3 regions of the Aliihoeflea sp. PC F10.4 genome follow, and region 2 is predicted to be linked to each of the others. Evidence: predicted binding sites of a transcription regulator. Region 2 holds the regulator's gene; each other region holds the start of a gene.
What was found. Region 2 encodes PhoB, which activates phosphate uptake and scavenging genes when phosphate is short. Its sites were predicted from a motif close to TGTCATNNANCTGTCAT; they were not measured.

Region 1: the regulator PhoB is predicted to act here: its motif matches at 1,809-1,825, upstream of phnD (phosphate/phosphite/phosphonate ABC transporter substrate-binding protein).
Region 3: the regulator PhoB is predicted to act here: its motif matches at 2,817-2,833, upstream of ACX82Z_RS06370 (inorganic diphosphatase).

Annotation. Positions count from the first base shown of each region.
Region 1 covers NZ_JBTSWH010000001.1:4,041,723-4,046,202, reverse strand. The annotation lists gene phnC (phosphonate ABC transporter ATP-binding protein) at 1-708, opposite strand, end outside; gene phnD (phosphate/phosphite/phosphonate ABC transporter substrate-binding protein) at 788-1,741, opposite strand; gene ACX82Z_RS20285 (MBL fold metallo-hydrolase) at 1,934-3,010, shown strand; gene ACX82Z_RS20280 (DUF1328 domain-containing protein) at 3,041-3,214, shown strand; gene dapF (diaminopimelate epimerase) at 3,263-4,144, shown strand; gene mtaB (tRNA (N(6)-L-threonylcarbamoyladenosine(37)-C(2))-methylthiotransferase MtaB) at 4,141-4,480, shown strand, end outside.
Region 2 covers NZ_JBTSWH010000001.1:4,284,413-4,288,892, reverse strand. The annotation lists gene ACX82Z_RS21540 (ROK family transcriptional regulator) at 1-1,113, shown strand, start outside; gene phoB (phosphate regulon transcriptional regulator PhoB) at 1,137-1,823, opposite strand; gene phoU (phosphate signaling complex protein PhoU) at 1,823-2,530, opposite strand; gene pstB (phosphate ABC transporter ATP-binding protein PstB) at 2,554-3,366, opposite strand; gene pstA (phosphate ABC transporter permease PstA) at 3,402-4,480, opposite strand, start outside.
Region 3 covers NZ_JBTSWH010000001.1:1,290,061-1,294,540, reverse strand. The annotation lists gene ACX82Z_RS06385 (bifunctional 2',3'-cyclic-nucleotide 2'-phosphodiesterase/3'-nucleotidase) at 1-907, opposite strand, end outside; gene ACX82Z_RS06380 (Lrp/AsnC family transcriptional regulator) at 1,031-1,504, opposite strand; gene ald (alanine dehydrogenase) at 1,642-2,757, shown strand; gene ACX82Z_RS06370 (inorganic diphosphatase) at 2,885-3,499, shown strand; gene ACX82Z_RS06365 (GNAT family N-acetyltransferase) at 3,503-4,057, opposite strand; gene sseA (3-mercaptopyruvate sulfurtransferase) at 4,015-4,480, opposite strand, start outside.

The DNA.
Region 1 (4,480 bases), 240 kb from region 2:
GTCGTTGGTCAGCGCATCGGGCGCGCCGTCGAAGACGATTTCGCCGGCCTTCAGGCCGATGATGCGGTCGACGAACATCTGCGCCAGCGCGACGTCGTGGATGTTGATGATCGCCGGCAGCTTCCGCTCGGCGCAGATTTCGCAGATGAGCCGCATGATCTGGCGCGAGGTCTTCGGGTCGAGCGAAGCCGTCGGTTCGTCGACGAGGAGGAGTTCGGGGTCCTGTTCGAGCGCGCGGGCGATGCCGACGCGCTGGCGCTGGCCGCCCGACAGCGCGTCGGCGCGCTTGTCGACATGTGCCGAAAGACCGACGCGCTCGATCAGCGCGAACGCCTTGTCGACGTCGGTCTGCGGAAACCGACGCAGGAAGGAGCGCCAGAACGGCACGTAGCCGAGGCGACCGGACAGCACGTTCTCCATCACCGTCAGCCGCTCGACCAGCGCATATTCCTGAAAGATCATGCCGATGCGGCGGCGCGCCTTGCGCAGGTCAGAGCGCGATACGGCGCTGATGTCGACATCGTTGAGGAAGATCTTGCCGCCGGTTGGTTCGACGAGGCGGTTGATGCAGCGGATCAGCGAGGATTTGCCTGCACCCGACGGTCCGATCAGCCCGACGACCTGCCCCGGCTCCACCGTGAAGCCGACACCCTTCAAAGCGTGATCGCCGGTCTTGTAGCGTTTTTCGAGTGCTTCGATGCGCAGCATGCCGCCCCTCTCGTCTTTTATGAATAGCCGAAAGGAGCGCCGCTGCCGGCGCTCCTTCCGATAGCAGGCACGCCTGAAATCAGTTGCAGGTGTAGGTGACGCCCATCGCTTCGTCGATCTGGCGGATGACCGCCCAATGCTCGGCGAAGGTGATCGGGATGAACTGCTCTTCGCCGGCCGAACCGAACTCTTCCGCAAGGCCAGAGCCTTCCCAGTCGAAGGAGAAGAACGCTTCCTGGATTTTTTCCTGAAGGTCCGGCGTGAGATTGTAGACGACGCCGTAACCCGTCGTCGGAAAGGTGTCGGACTTGAAGATCGACACGATGTCGTCGGCGGAGACGACTTCGCGCTCGATCATGCGGCCCATGACGGAATTGGCGACCGCAGCGGCGTCATAATCGCGATTGGCGACGCCGAGAATCGAATTGTCATGCGCGCCGGAAAAGGCCGGCGAAAAGTCGGTCTCGACGACCATGTTGTATTCGCTCTCCAGCAGCGCCTGCGGCGCCTTGAAGCCCGAATTGGACGTCTCGGAGGTGAAGGCGATGGTACGGCCCTTCATGTCCTCGACGTTCTCGATGCCGGAATCCGGATGCGTGATGAATTCCATCTCGTAGCCGAACGAGCCGTCGCTGGCGGCCATCATGGCGAAGGGGCGGAAACCGGCGCAGGCGACGGCGAGCGGATTGCCGCCCGTGTTGACGCCGGCGATGTGCAGACGGCCGGCACGCATGGCTTCAAGCTGGGCCGCGTTCGACTGAACGGGGAAGAACTGGACGTCCTTGCCGGTGACTTCCGACAGATGCTCGAGGAAACCGGCCCACACGTCGACATAGACAGCAGGGTCCTCGACGGGCGTATAGGCGAAGATCAGCGTGTCCGGATCGACCAACTGAGCCTCGTCGGTCGGGATGTCGGCGACCATGTCGCCGTCGGCGTCGGTGAAGCGCGAATCGAGTTCGAATGCCGATGCGGAGCCGGCAAACGCGGTGATGGCGACGGATGCGGCGAGAATTTTGATGAACCTGGTCATGACAAACCCCCTGTCAAAAACGATGGTTGACGATCAGGGCTGAAAATCATCTACGCGTGACGCCCACATAACGGTTCGATGACACTTTCATGAAACGCGCCTCACAAGCCGGTCAGTTCACAAACTTGTCGGCTTGACGGCTGCGCGGATCGGCTTGAGAGAAGGCTGGCGGATTTGCAAAAGGGCATGACGATGAACAGGCGGCGCATGCTGAAATGGCTGGGACTGGGCGGACTGGCGACGGCAGCCGGACTGGGGGCGACGAAGGCCATGGCGGGCAATCCCTATTATAACGGTCCGGTCAGCGACCATTTCGACGGCACGACCTTCTTCAATCCGGGCGGCGAGGAGCCGCGCGGCTTTTCCGATCTCCTGCGCTGGCAGTTCGGCGAGAGCCGCGCGTCATGGCCATCGACGTTTCCAAGCCCCTATGCCGGGAACGTCCCGGACGCGTCCGTCTCCGGCGATGCTTTGCGCGTGACCATGATCGGCCACGCGACGATGCTGATCCAGGTTGCCGGAACCAACATTTTGACCGATCCGGTGTTTTCGGACCGCGCCTCGCCTTTCGGCTTCGTGGGCCCGAGCCGCGTCAACCCGCCCGGCGTCGCCTTCGAAGACCTGCCGCAGATCGACCTCGTTCTCCTGTCGCACAATCATTACGACCACCTCGACGTGACCAGCCTCCAGCGGTTGCGCGCGGCGCACAATCCCCTCGTCGTCACGCCTCTGGGCAACGACAAGATCGTCCATCATGACGTGCCGACCATGCGCGTTGCCGCCCATGACTGGGGTGAGGCGGTTCGCTTTCGCGACATCACGATCCATCTGGAACCGGCGCATCATTGGTCGGCGCGCGGCTTTCGCGACAGGCGCATGGCGCTTTGGGCATCGTTCGCGGTCGAAACGCCAGCCGGCAAGCTTTACCACATCGGCGACACCGGCTTTCATCAGGGCATCAACTACCGAGCAGCGGCGCAAAAGCACGGCAGGTTTCGGCTCGCGATCCTCCCGATCGGCGCCTACGACCCGCGCTGGTTCATGGCCGCGCAGCATCAGGACCCGGTCGAGGCGGTCGAGGGCATGCGGCTCGCCAACGTCGATTTCGCGGTCGGTCATCACTGGGGCACGTTCCAGCTCACAAATGAACGGATCGAGGAACCGCGCGACCTTCTGGGCACCGCTCTTGCCGATCGCGGCATCGCGGCAGAACGCTTTCGCGCAATGCAGCCGGGCGAGGCATGGGACATTCCCGCGCAAATCGCGTAAGGTAGCCCCATCTTTCAAAGGGGGCTTTGAATGTTCGGCTGGTTCATCTTCTTCGTCGTCATTGCCGTGATTGCGGGCGCGATCGGCATGCGCAGCGTCTCGCGGGTTGCAAGCCGCATCGCCTTCGCGATCGCCGCGCTGGCGATCATCCTGTTCGTCATCATGCTGCTGGTGTTTGGCTGGGCCGATTCGGTCCAGCTCTGAACGCTCGATCTCTGGTAATCGCCGGCCGTTTCGGCCATATAGCGGGCCATGAGCATGACTGCGCCATTTGCGAAGATGAACGGGCTCGGCAACCAGATCCTGGTCGCCGACATGCGCGGCCGTGCCGATCAGGTGACGCCCGACGCCGCCGTTCGGCTCAACGCCGACCCCGCGACCCGCTTCGACCAGATCATGGCGATCCACGATGCGCGGACGCCTGGCACCGACAATTACGTCGCCATACTGAACTCCGACGGCTCCATGGCGCAGGCCTGCGGCAACGGGATGCGCTGCGTCGTCTCCGCGCTGGCCGCCGAGACAGGACGCGCCGCCTTCACCTTTGAGACCATCGCGGGCATCCTGACCGCGAAGGAACATGAGGACGGGCAGATTTCGGTCGATATGGGTATTCCGCGTTTCGGCTGGCAGGACATTCCGCTGGCCGAGGAATTCCGCGATACGCGCATGATCGAATTGCAGATCGGCCCGATCGACGCGCCGGTCCTGCATTCGCCATCCGTGGCCTCGATGGGCAATCCGCACGCGATCTTCTGGGTCGACGGGGATGTGTGGTCCTACGACCTCGAACGCTTCGGGCCGTTGCTCGAAAACCATCCGATCTTTCCAGAACGCGCCAACATCACCATCGCAAACGTGACCGCGCGCGATGCGATGACCATCCGCACATGGGAGCGCGGCGCAGGACTGACACGGGCCTGCGGCTCTGCCGCCTGCGCCGCTGCCGTCTCGGCCGCACGCACGAAGCGGACGAACCGCACCGTTACCGTCACGGTTCCCGGCGGACCTCTTCTGATCGAGTGGCGCGAGGACGACCACGTCATGATGACCGGCCCGGCCGAGTGGGAATTTTCCGGCACGTTCGACCCGGCATCGGGCATATGGACCCGCGACGAAAAGGGCGCGGCATGACGGCGAAGAGGGGTCTCGACATCGTCACCTTCGGGTGCCGCATGAACACCTACGAATCCGAGGTGATGCGGCGCGAGGCGACGGAGGCCGGCCTCGGCGAACTCGACGGTGGCGCGATCGTCTTCAACACCTGCGCCGTCACATCCGAAGCCGTGCGGCAGGCGCGGCAGGCGATCCGCAAGGCGCGCCGGGAAAACCCCGACGCGCGCATCATCGTGACCGGCTGCGCCGCGCAGACGGAACCGGCCACGTTCGCGGAAATGGGCGAAGTCGATCTAGTTCTTGGCAACGAGGAAAAGCTGAAGGCGCACAACTATCGCGCCTTGCCCGATTTCG
Region 2 (4,480 bases):
ACGATTTCCGCCATCGCCTCCGACCTGATCGCCGAAGGCGTTCTGCGGCAGGCAAAGGGCTCGGGCGGGGAACTGGTTCGGCGCGGGCGTCCGCAGGTCTCGCTGGAACTGGAACCTCGCGCGGGAACGGTGCTCGCGGTCGTTCTGCTTCTCAACACGCTTTCGGCGAGCGTGATCGACTATGCGGGCCGCACCGTGTGCGAGCGACATGAACGCCTGTCGACGCTGACGGCGTCCCGCGAGGAATTGATCGAGGCCGTATCCACGATCATCAAGGGCGTGCTTGGCGACGCCGCGCGCGATCCATCGGAAATCATGCGCATGACGATGGCCATTCAGGGCATCATCGATTCGGGCGGGCGGACGCTCTTGTGGACACCGATTACGCCGCATAGCGGCATCGCCTTCGCCGATTTCATCGAAACCAGGTTCGGCTTCCCCGTCACCGTGCAGAACGACTGCAACATGATCGCGCTTGCGCTGCGGGCCCGCGAGCCGGAACGGTATCGGGACAATTTCGTGACGATCCTCCTGTCGAACGGCATCGGCATGGGTCTTGTTCTGCGCGGCGAGCTTTTCACCGGCGCCTATTCGTCGGGCGGGGAATTCGGCCACATGGTCTACAAGCCGCACGGGGCCTTGTGCAGATGCGGCCGCCATGGCTGCGTCGAGGCTTATGCGGGAAACTATGCGATCCTTCGCGCATCGAAAGGCCAGGAGGACGAGTGCGAACCCGATGCGGATGTCGATCGCGAGACCATGTTGCAGCTTGCAGGCGAGGCACGGCAAAAAGACGGCCCGGCGCGCGAGGCCTTCATGCGGGCGGGCGAAGCGCTGGGATATGGGCTTGGGTCTCTCTTCGCGCTGATCGACCCTGCTCCCGTTGCGGTCGTGGGGCCGGGAACGCACGCTTTCGACATCATGGAACCGGCGATCCGCGAGGCGATCGCACAGACTGCTGGCGGCCAGCACGACGCGGTGATCTCGTTCGATCTGGAAGCCGACGAAATGCCGCTGATACGGGAGGGTTGCGCACGCAAGGCGCTTGAGGCCGTAGACAACGAGCTGTTCGCGCCGGGCTACGTCAACGCCATGCAGGAAACGGCAGGGTAGAGCAGCTTCCGGCCTGAAACAGGTCAGCTTTCGTTGATCGAATAGCCTGCGCCGCGGATCGTGCGGATCACGTCCGGCGCTCCGTTCGGATTGATCGCCTTGCGCAGGCGGCCGACATGAACGTCGACCGTTCGCTCGTCGATATAGTTCGTCTCACCCCAGACACTGTCGAGCAGATGCCCGCGCGAGAATACGCGGCCGGGATGCTGCATCAGGAATTCGAGCAGCCGGAATTCGGTCGGCCCCAGATGAACTTCATGCGGGCCGCGATAGGTGCGATGCGCTTCGCGGTCGAGCACGATGTCGCCGACCTTGAGCACACTTGAAAGCACTTCCGGCTTTGCCCGGCGCAAAAGCGCGCGCACGCGGGCGACGAATTCGGGCGTCGAGAACGGCTTGACCAGATAGTCGTCCGCGCCGGTCGAAAGCCCTCTCACCCGGTCGCTCTCTTCGCCGCGCGCCGTCAGCATGATGATCGGCAAGCGCTCCGTCTCGGGTCGCATCCGCAGCCGGCGGCAAAGTTCGATGCCGGAAACCGCCGGCACCATCCAGTCGAGAACGAGAAGATCGGGCACCGTTTCCTGAAGCCGGATTTCGGCGTCGTCCCCGCGCATGATCGTCTCGACCTGATAACCTTCGGCTTCGAGATTATAGCGGATAAGAACGCCCAGCGCCTCCTCGTCCTCCACCACCATGATCTTCGGTGCCATCATCGCGGATCACCCGAGATCGATGTCTCGTCGAGCTTGGGGCGATGGACCGGCAATTGCTTGCCGACCATCATGTAATAGGCGTTTTCGGCGATATTCGTCGCGTGGTCGCCGATGCGCTCCAGATTCTTGGCGCAGAACAGAAGATGCGTGCAGGGCGTGATGTTGCGCGGGTCTTCCATCATGTAGGTCAGAAGTTCGCGAAAGACGGCCGTGTAATGAACGTCGATATGCTCGTCGTCCGCCCGCAGATCGACAAGCACGTCGGCGTTGCGCCCGACATAGTTTTCAATGACGCCAGCCAGTTGCGCGCGCACCAGCCCGGCCATCGTATCGATGGAATGGGACAACTTGCGCTGCATGACGCCCGAACCGACCGCGTTGACGCGCTTTGCGATGTTCTTCGCAAGATCGCCGATACGCTCGAGATCGCTCGCCATGCGGATAGCGGCGACCACAGCACGCAGATCCTGCGCCATCGGCTGACGCTTGGCGATCAGCGTGATGGCCCGTTCGTCGATCTGGCGCTGTCGGTCGTCCATCGACATATCGTCGGATATGACGCGCTGGGCGAGCGCGACATCGTTGTCGAGCAGCGATTTCGTCGCCGCAGACACCATGCTTTGCGCCAGATCGCCCATTTCGCGGATCAGCCGGTCGATCTCGCCGAGTTCCTCGTCGAAGGAGGCTACGATATGTCCACCCATGGTCCTGCCCTCTCCCCGTCCGGTCAGCCGAAGCGGCCGGTGACGTAGTCCTGCGTGCGCTTGTCGTTCGGCGCGGTGAAGATCGCTTCCGTCGGCCCTTCCTCGACGAGCAGGCCCAGATGGAAGAACGCCGTGCGCTGCGACACGCGAGCCGCCTGCTGCATCGAGTGCGTCACGATCGCGATCGTGTAATTGGCGCGCAACTCGTCGATCAGTTCCTCGATCTTGGCGGTCGCGATCGGATCGAGCGCGGAGCACGGCTCGTCCATCAGGATCACTTCCGGCGAGACCGCGATGGCGCGCGCGATGCACAGGCGCTGCTGCTGGCCGCCCGAAAGTCCCGTGCCCGGCTCGTGCAGACGGTCCTTCACCTCCTCGAAGAGGCTCGCCTTCTTCAGGCTGGTGACGACGATTTCTTCCAGTTCGCTTTTGTTGGAAGCAAGGCCGTGGATTTTTGGACCGTACGCGACATTCTCGAAGATCGACTTCGGGAACGGGTTCGGTTTCTGGAACACCATGCCGACGCGGGCGCGCAGTTCCACCACGTCGATCTTCGGATCGTAGACGTCCTGCCCGTCGAGCTTGATGTCGCCTTCGACGCGACAACCCTCGATCGTGTCGTTCATGCGGTTGAGGCAGCGAAGGAAGGTCGACTTGCCGCAACCCGAAGGACCGATGAACGCGATGACGGAGCGGTCGGGCACGTTGACTGAGACGTCGAACAGCGCCTGCTTCTGTCCGTAGAAGACATTGACGTTCTGCGCCGTCACGCGCGCTTTTGCAGCTTTCTGGTTCCTGGAAGCGTTGGCGGCGTCGACGATGGCACCGGAAGACATGTTCATGTCGGTGTTCTCCGATTTGGCGATGTTGGTCATTTGCGGCGCTCCAGTCGGCTGCGAAGGAAGATGGCGATCGCATTCAGGCTGATCATGAGCGCCAGAAGCACGATAATTGCGGCCGATGTGCGCGCCTCGAAGAAATTGCGGTTCTCGTTACCCTGCCAAAGATAGATCTGGACCGGCAGGGCGGTGGACTGGTCGAAAGGCGAACCGGGGATGGAGGCGACGAAAGCGTTCATGCCGATGAGAAGCAGCGGTGCGGTCTCTCCCAGCGCCTGCGCCACACCGATGATCGTGGCGGTCAGGATGCCCGGATAGGTAACGGGCAGAACGTGGTGGAAGACGGTCTGCGTCTTCGACGCGCCGAGACCGAGCGCGGCCTGCCTCAGCGACGGCGGCACGGCGCGCAACGCCGAGCGTGTCGCGATGATGATGGTGGGCAGCGTCATCAGCGTCAAAACGAGACCGCCGACGATGGGTGCGGAAAGCGGCAGGCGGAAATAATTGATGAAGACCGCCGCGCCCAGAAGGCCGAACACGATGGATGGCACCGCCGCCAGATTGTTGATGTTGACCTCGATGACGTCGGTCAGGCGGTTCTTCGGGGCGAACTCTTCCAGATAGATCGCGCTGGCGACGCCGATCGGCACGGCGAGCACGATCACCACCAGCATCATGTAGAGCGAACCCATGAACGCGCCGGCAAGACCGGCGCTGGCCGGTGCCGAACGCGAATCCGTATTGGTGAAGATGTGCCAGGCGAACGCCATGCGGATATGGCCATCGGCGTAAAGCTCGTCGGCGAGCGCGCGCGCGTCGGCCGGCAATTGCTGGCGAGCGTCCGGCAGATCGCGGTCGATATTGCCCTTAAGCCAGTTGTCGGCGTTGGCCGAGGCGAGCAGTTGCATGTCGACGGTTCGGCCGAGCAATGTCGGGTTGGCCATGAACGCGTCGCGCAGCTTGAAGCGCTCGGCGCTGTCGATCAGCGATTGCAGGTCGCGCGCGCTGATTTCGGAATCCGGCACGAGGCTGCGCACGGCTTCCTCGACGACACGGTTCCAGTTGAGAAGCGTCACGTCACGCTGCCAGCGAAGGTCTGCCGCCCGCAGGT
Region 3 (4,480 bases), 3.0 Mb from region 2:
TCGTGCCGGCTTCGTTGTCGACGCTGTCGACATCGTCGAAGTCCGAACCGGGAAAGACGAGATGGCTGTGACCGGTCACGATCGCGTCGACGCCTTCGATACCGGCGACCAGATACGCCGCGTTTTCAAGATTCTCCTGATATTCGGTTGGCCCGACACCGGAATGCGAAAGCACGATGACGATGTCCGCGCCCTCCTCTCGCACCTTCGGCACCCAGGCTTCGGCTGCCTTGACGATGTCGCGTGCTTCGACCTTGCCGTCGAGATGCCGCACATCCCAGTTCATGATCTGGGGCGGCACGAAACCGATGAGACCGATACGGATCGGGTGTTCCTCGCCCGCCCCGTCGGTCACTGTGCGGTCGAGAATGACGAATGGCTCCATCAAAAGGTCGTCGTCGAGCGGGTCTTCGGCAAGCGTTCCATTGGCGACGTTGGCGCATACGAACGGAAAATTCGCGCCGGCCAGCACCTTGTCCATGAATTCGAGCCCGTAATTGAACTCGTGATTGCCGAGCGTCGAGCAGTCGAAATCGAGCGCGTTCATCGCCTTGATGATCGGGTGAACGTCGCCGTCCTCCATGCCGCGCTCATAGGCGTAATAGTCGCCCATCGGGTTACCCTGAAGGAAATCACCGTTGTCGACGAGGAGCGCGTTGGTCGCCTCGGCGCGGATTTCGTCGATGATCGAGGCCGTGCGCGCAACGCCCATCGTGTCGTTTTCCTGATCGGAATAGTAGTCGTAAGGGAAAACATGGACGTGAAGATCGGTCGTTTCCATGATCCGCAGATGCGCCTGATTTTCCTGCGCGCGCGCCGAAAACGGATGCAGCATGACGGCTGCGCCCGTGGCGGCGGTGCCTGCAAGAAAAGTGCGGCGGGAAACGGCGAGGGATGTCGCGGTCATCTCGTTCTCCAGTCAGGTGAAATGTCCTCGGTGGTTTTGCGAACGGACGCACTGTCGCCTTCGCCCGCGCGCCAGTCCACCAACTTTTCATGACGGGCGGGCGACGACGCGAACGACGCTGGGTCAGCCGAGTTCGGGATCGATCCCCATATGGGTGCGATCGATCACCTCGCGCAGCGCGAAGGACGAATTGATTTTCGTCACATGCGGCATCGCCGTCAGCCAATCGCGGTGGATGCGCTCGTAATCGGCAAGGTCGCGTGCCGCGATGCGCAGCACGTAGTCATATTCGCCCGACATCAGATGACACGACAGGATGTTGGGGCAGCGCTTCACCGCGGCCTCGAAATCGGCCAGCGTCTTTGCGAACTGGCCCGACAGCGAGATATGGACGATCGCCGTCATCATGTGGCCGAGCGCGGCGTTGGAAAGACGCGCGTGATAGCCGTGCACGACCCCTTCCTTTTCAAGAATATCGAGCCGGCGCGAACACGCCGATTGTGACAGGCCGACCCGCTCGGCCAGTGCGGCATTGGAAATCCGTCCTTCGGCCTGCAGCGCCTCCAAAATGGCGACATCCGTCTTATCGAGTTTCATTTGCAGAGAAATCACCGAATAATTGTGTATATCGCGCAATTTTGCACGAAATTCATGCCTTGTCATGCTCGCTCGCGCAAACACGTTCGACGCTTGTTGCGTTAAACTCTCTAAAAACGAAACACTGGGAGACTTTCATGCGCGTCGGCTGTCCGAAAGAAATCAAGAATCACGAATACCGCGTCGGCCTGACGCCCGGTTCTGTCCGTGAATATTCCGCCCACGGCCATGACGTGCTGGTCGAAACCGGCGCGGGCGCGGGCATCGGTGCGGATGACAACGCCTATCGCGCAGCCGGCGCGACGATTGCGAAGACGGCGGCTGAAGTCTTTGCGAAATCTGACATGGTCGTGAAGGTCAAGGAGCCGCAGCCGTCTGAATGGGTGCAGCTTCGCCCGGACCAGATTCTCTATACCTATCTCCACCTCGCCCCCGATCCGGCGCAGACCAAAGGACTGGTGGAATCCGGCGTCACCGCCGTTGCCTATGAGACCGTCACTGACGATCGCGGCGGACTGCCGCTGCTTGCACCGATGTCGGAAGTCGCAGGCCGCCTGTCGATCCAGGCCGGCGCGACCGCGCTCCAGAAGGCAAATGGCGGCCGCGGCGTTCTGCTCGGCGGGGTGCCTGGCGTTCTGCCCGGCAAGGTTACAGTGATCGGCGGCGGCGTCGTTGGCCTGCACGCTGCAAAGATGGCGGTCGGCCTTGGTGCGGACGTGACGATCCTTGACCGCTCGATCCCACGCCTGCGCCAGCTTGACGATATTTTCAACGGACGCGTCCATACCCGTTATTCCACGGTCGAGGCGCTGGAAGAGGAATGCTTCTCCGCCGACATCGTCGTCGGTGCCGTGCTCATTCCCGGCGCGGCCGCGCCTAAACTCGTCACGCGCGAGATGCTGTCCGGCATGAAAAAGGGCGCGGTGCTGGTCGACGTCGCCATAGATCAGGGCGGCTGCTTCGAGACCTCGCACGCCACGACGCATGCCGAGCCGACCTATGAAGTCGACGGCATCATCCACTATTGCGTGGCGAATATGCCGGGCGCGGTGCCGGTCACGTCGGCGCATGCGCTCAACAACGCCACGCTTCACTATGGCTTGCAGCTTGCAGATCGCGGCCTTAAGGCGATCCTCGATGACCGCCATTTGCGCAACGGTCTCAACGTCCACAAGGGGCGCATCACGAACGCACCGGTCGCTGAAGCGCTTGGCTACGAGATGGTCGAGCCGCAAAAGGCGCTCGCAGCCTGATCCTTCCACCACCTGTATGAATGAACGGCCGGTCGCACGATCGGCTGTTTTCGTTTGCGTGTCACAGCACCGTTACATGCCCGCCTTACCTAAGCGCGGACATTCCTTCTCAAACGGACGACGCCCCATGAACACGCTCAAAATCCTTTCGACCACGGCCATCGCGGTAACGATGATGCTCGGCGCCGTTCAGGCGCAGGATTACGTTGCGCCATTCGCCTACCCGCAGCCGGAAGAGAAAGGCGAGTTCAACACGCTGATCGAGATTCCGGCCGGCGAAATCACGAAATACGAGGTCGATGCCGATACGGGCCATCTGATCGTCGACCGCTACATGTCAATGCCGGTCGCCTACCCGACGAATTACGGCTCGATCCCGTCGTCACTCGGCGGTGACGGCGATCCGCTCGACGCGCTGGTCATCACGCGCGTTCCGGTCGTGCCGGGCGCGATGATCCGCGTGCGCGCCATCGGCATCATGAAGATGATCGACGGCGGCGAACAGGACGACAAGATCGTCGCCGTGCCGGTTTCGGACGTCGACCCGACCTATGACGCGATCCGTGAGATGGACGACCTGCCGGAGATGGAGCGCAATCGTCTCGAAGCCTTCTTCCGCGTTTATAAAGACCTTCCCGAAGGCTCGAAGGTCATCGAACTCGGCGGCTACGACACGGCCGAAGCTGCCAATACGGCGATCAGCGAAGCGATCTCGAACTACCGCGCGCAGGCCGGCGAGTAACGTTCACGCCCACGGCTCGACGTCTTCTTCGTCGAAGCCGTAGGGCGCAAAGCCCATGCGCTGGTAGAGTTGCAGCGCGCGCGGGCTGTCGAGCGTGTTGGTATGGATCACGAGCCGTGCCGGTTCGTGATCCCAGGCGGCGTGAATGGCTTCCGACAGGAAGAATTTCGCCAGCCCCCGCCCCTGAAATTCGGAGATCAAGCCGAAATAGAGAATCTCTGCTTCGCCGGGCAACTGCGCCAGATCGAGTTCGCAAAAACCAGCCGGCGCGCCGTCGACATAAAGCACGTCGATCTGCGTCGTCGCAGCATGAATCGCTTCGGAAAGCTCAGTGTCACCGTCATCACGGCGCAAAAGCCAGTGATGCGGCTTCCCCACTTCCCGGTAAAGATAGCGATAGAAGGAAATAGGAATCCTTGCCGGCCGCATCAGCGCCACCCGCTGGCCGTGCGGCATCGCGACCCGCGTGGCAGGCCGCTCCAGCATTTCCAAATGTGTGATGCGGGCGTGGAGCGTCACGATCCGGTTTCGACCGGCGTATCCGACCGGCCGCCCCATTCGGTCCAGGAGCCGTCATAAAGCCTGTTGTTACGATGACCTACCGATTCCAGCGCCAATGTGATGACCGCAGCAGTCACGCCGGACCCGCAACTCGTCACGACGGGCCTATCGAGATCGACACCTTTTTCGTGAAGAAGGTCACGCAATTCATTGACCGGAAGAAGCTTTCCGTCTTTCGACAGTCCCGTGGCCGGAACGTTCACCGCACCGGGGATATGACCGGAGCGCATGCCTGCGCGCGGTTCAGGATCGGTGCCGGCAAACCGACCGGCAGGGCGCGCGTCGGCGATCTGGCTCGATTTTGACGCCGCGATCGCGCGCATATTGTCGAGCGACGCCACGCGTGCCTCATCCAGCTTCGCATCGAAGAAGGACGGCGCGATCTTGGTCGGCTCGCTTGTCACGGGACGGTCATCCGCC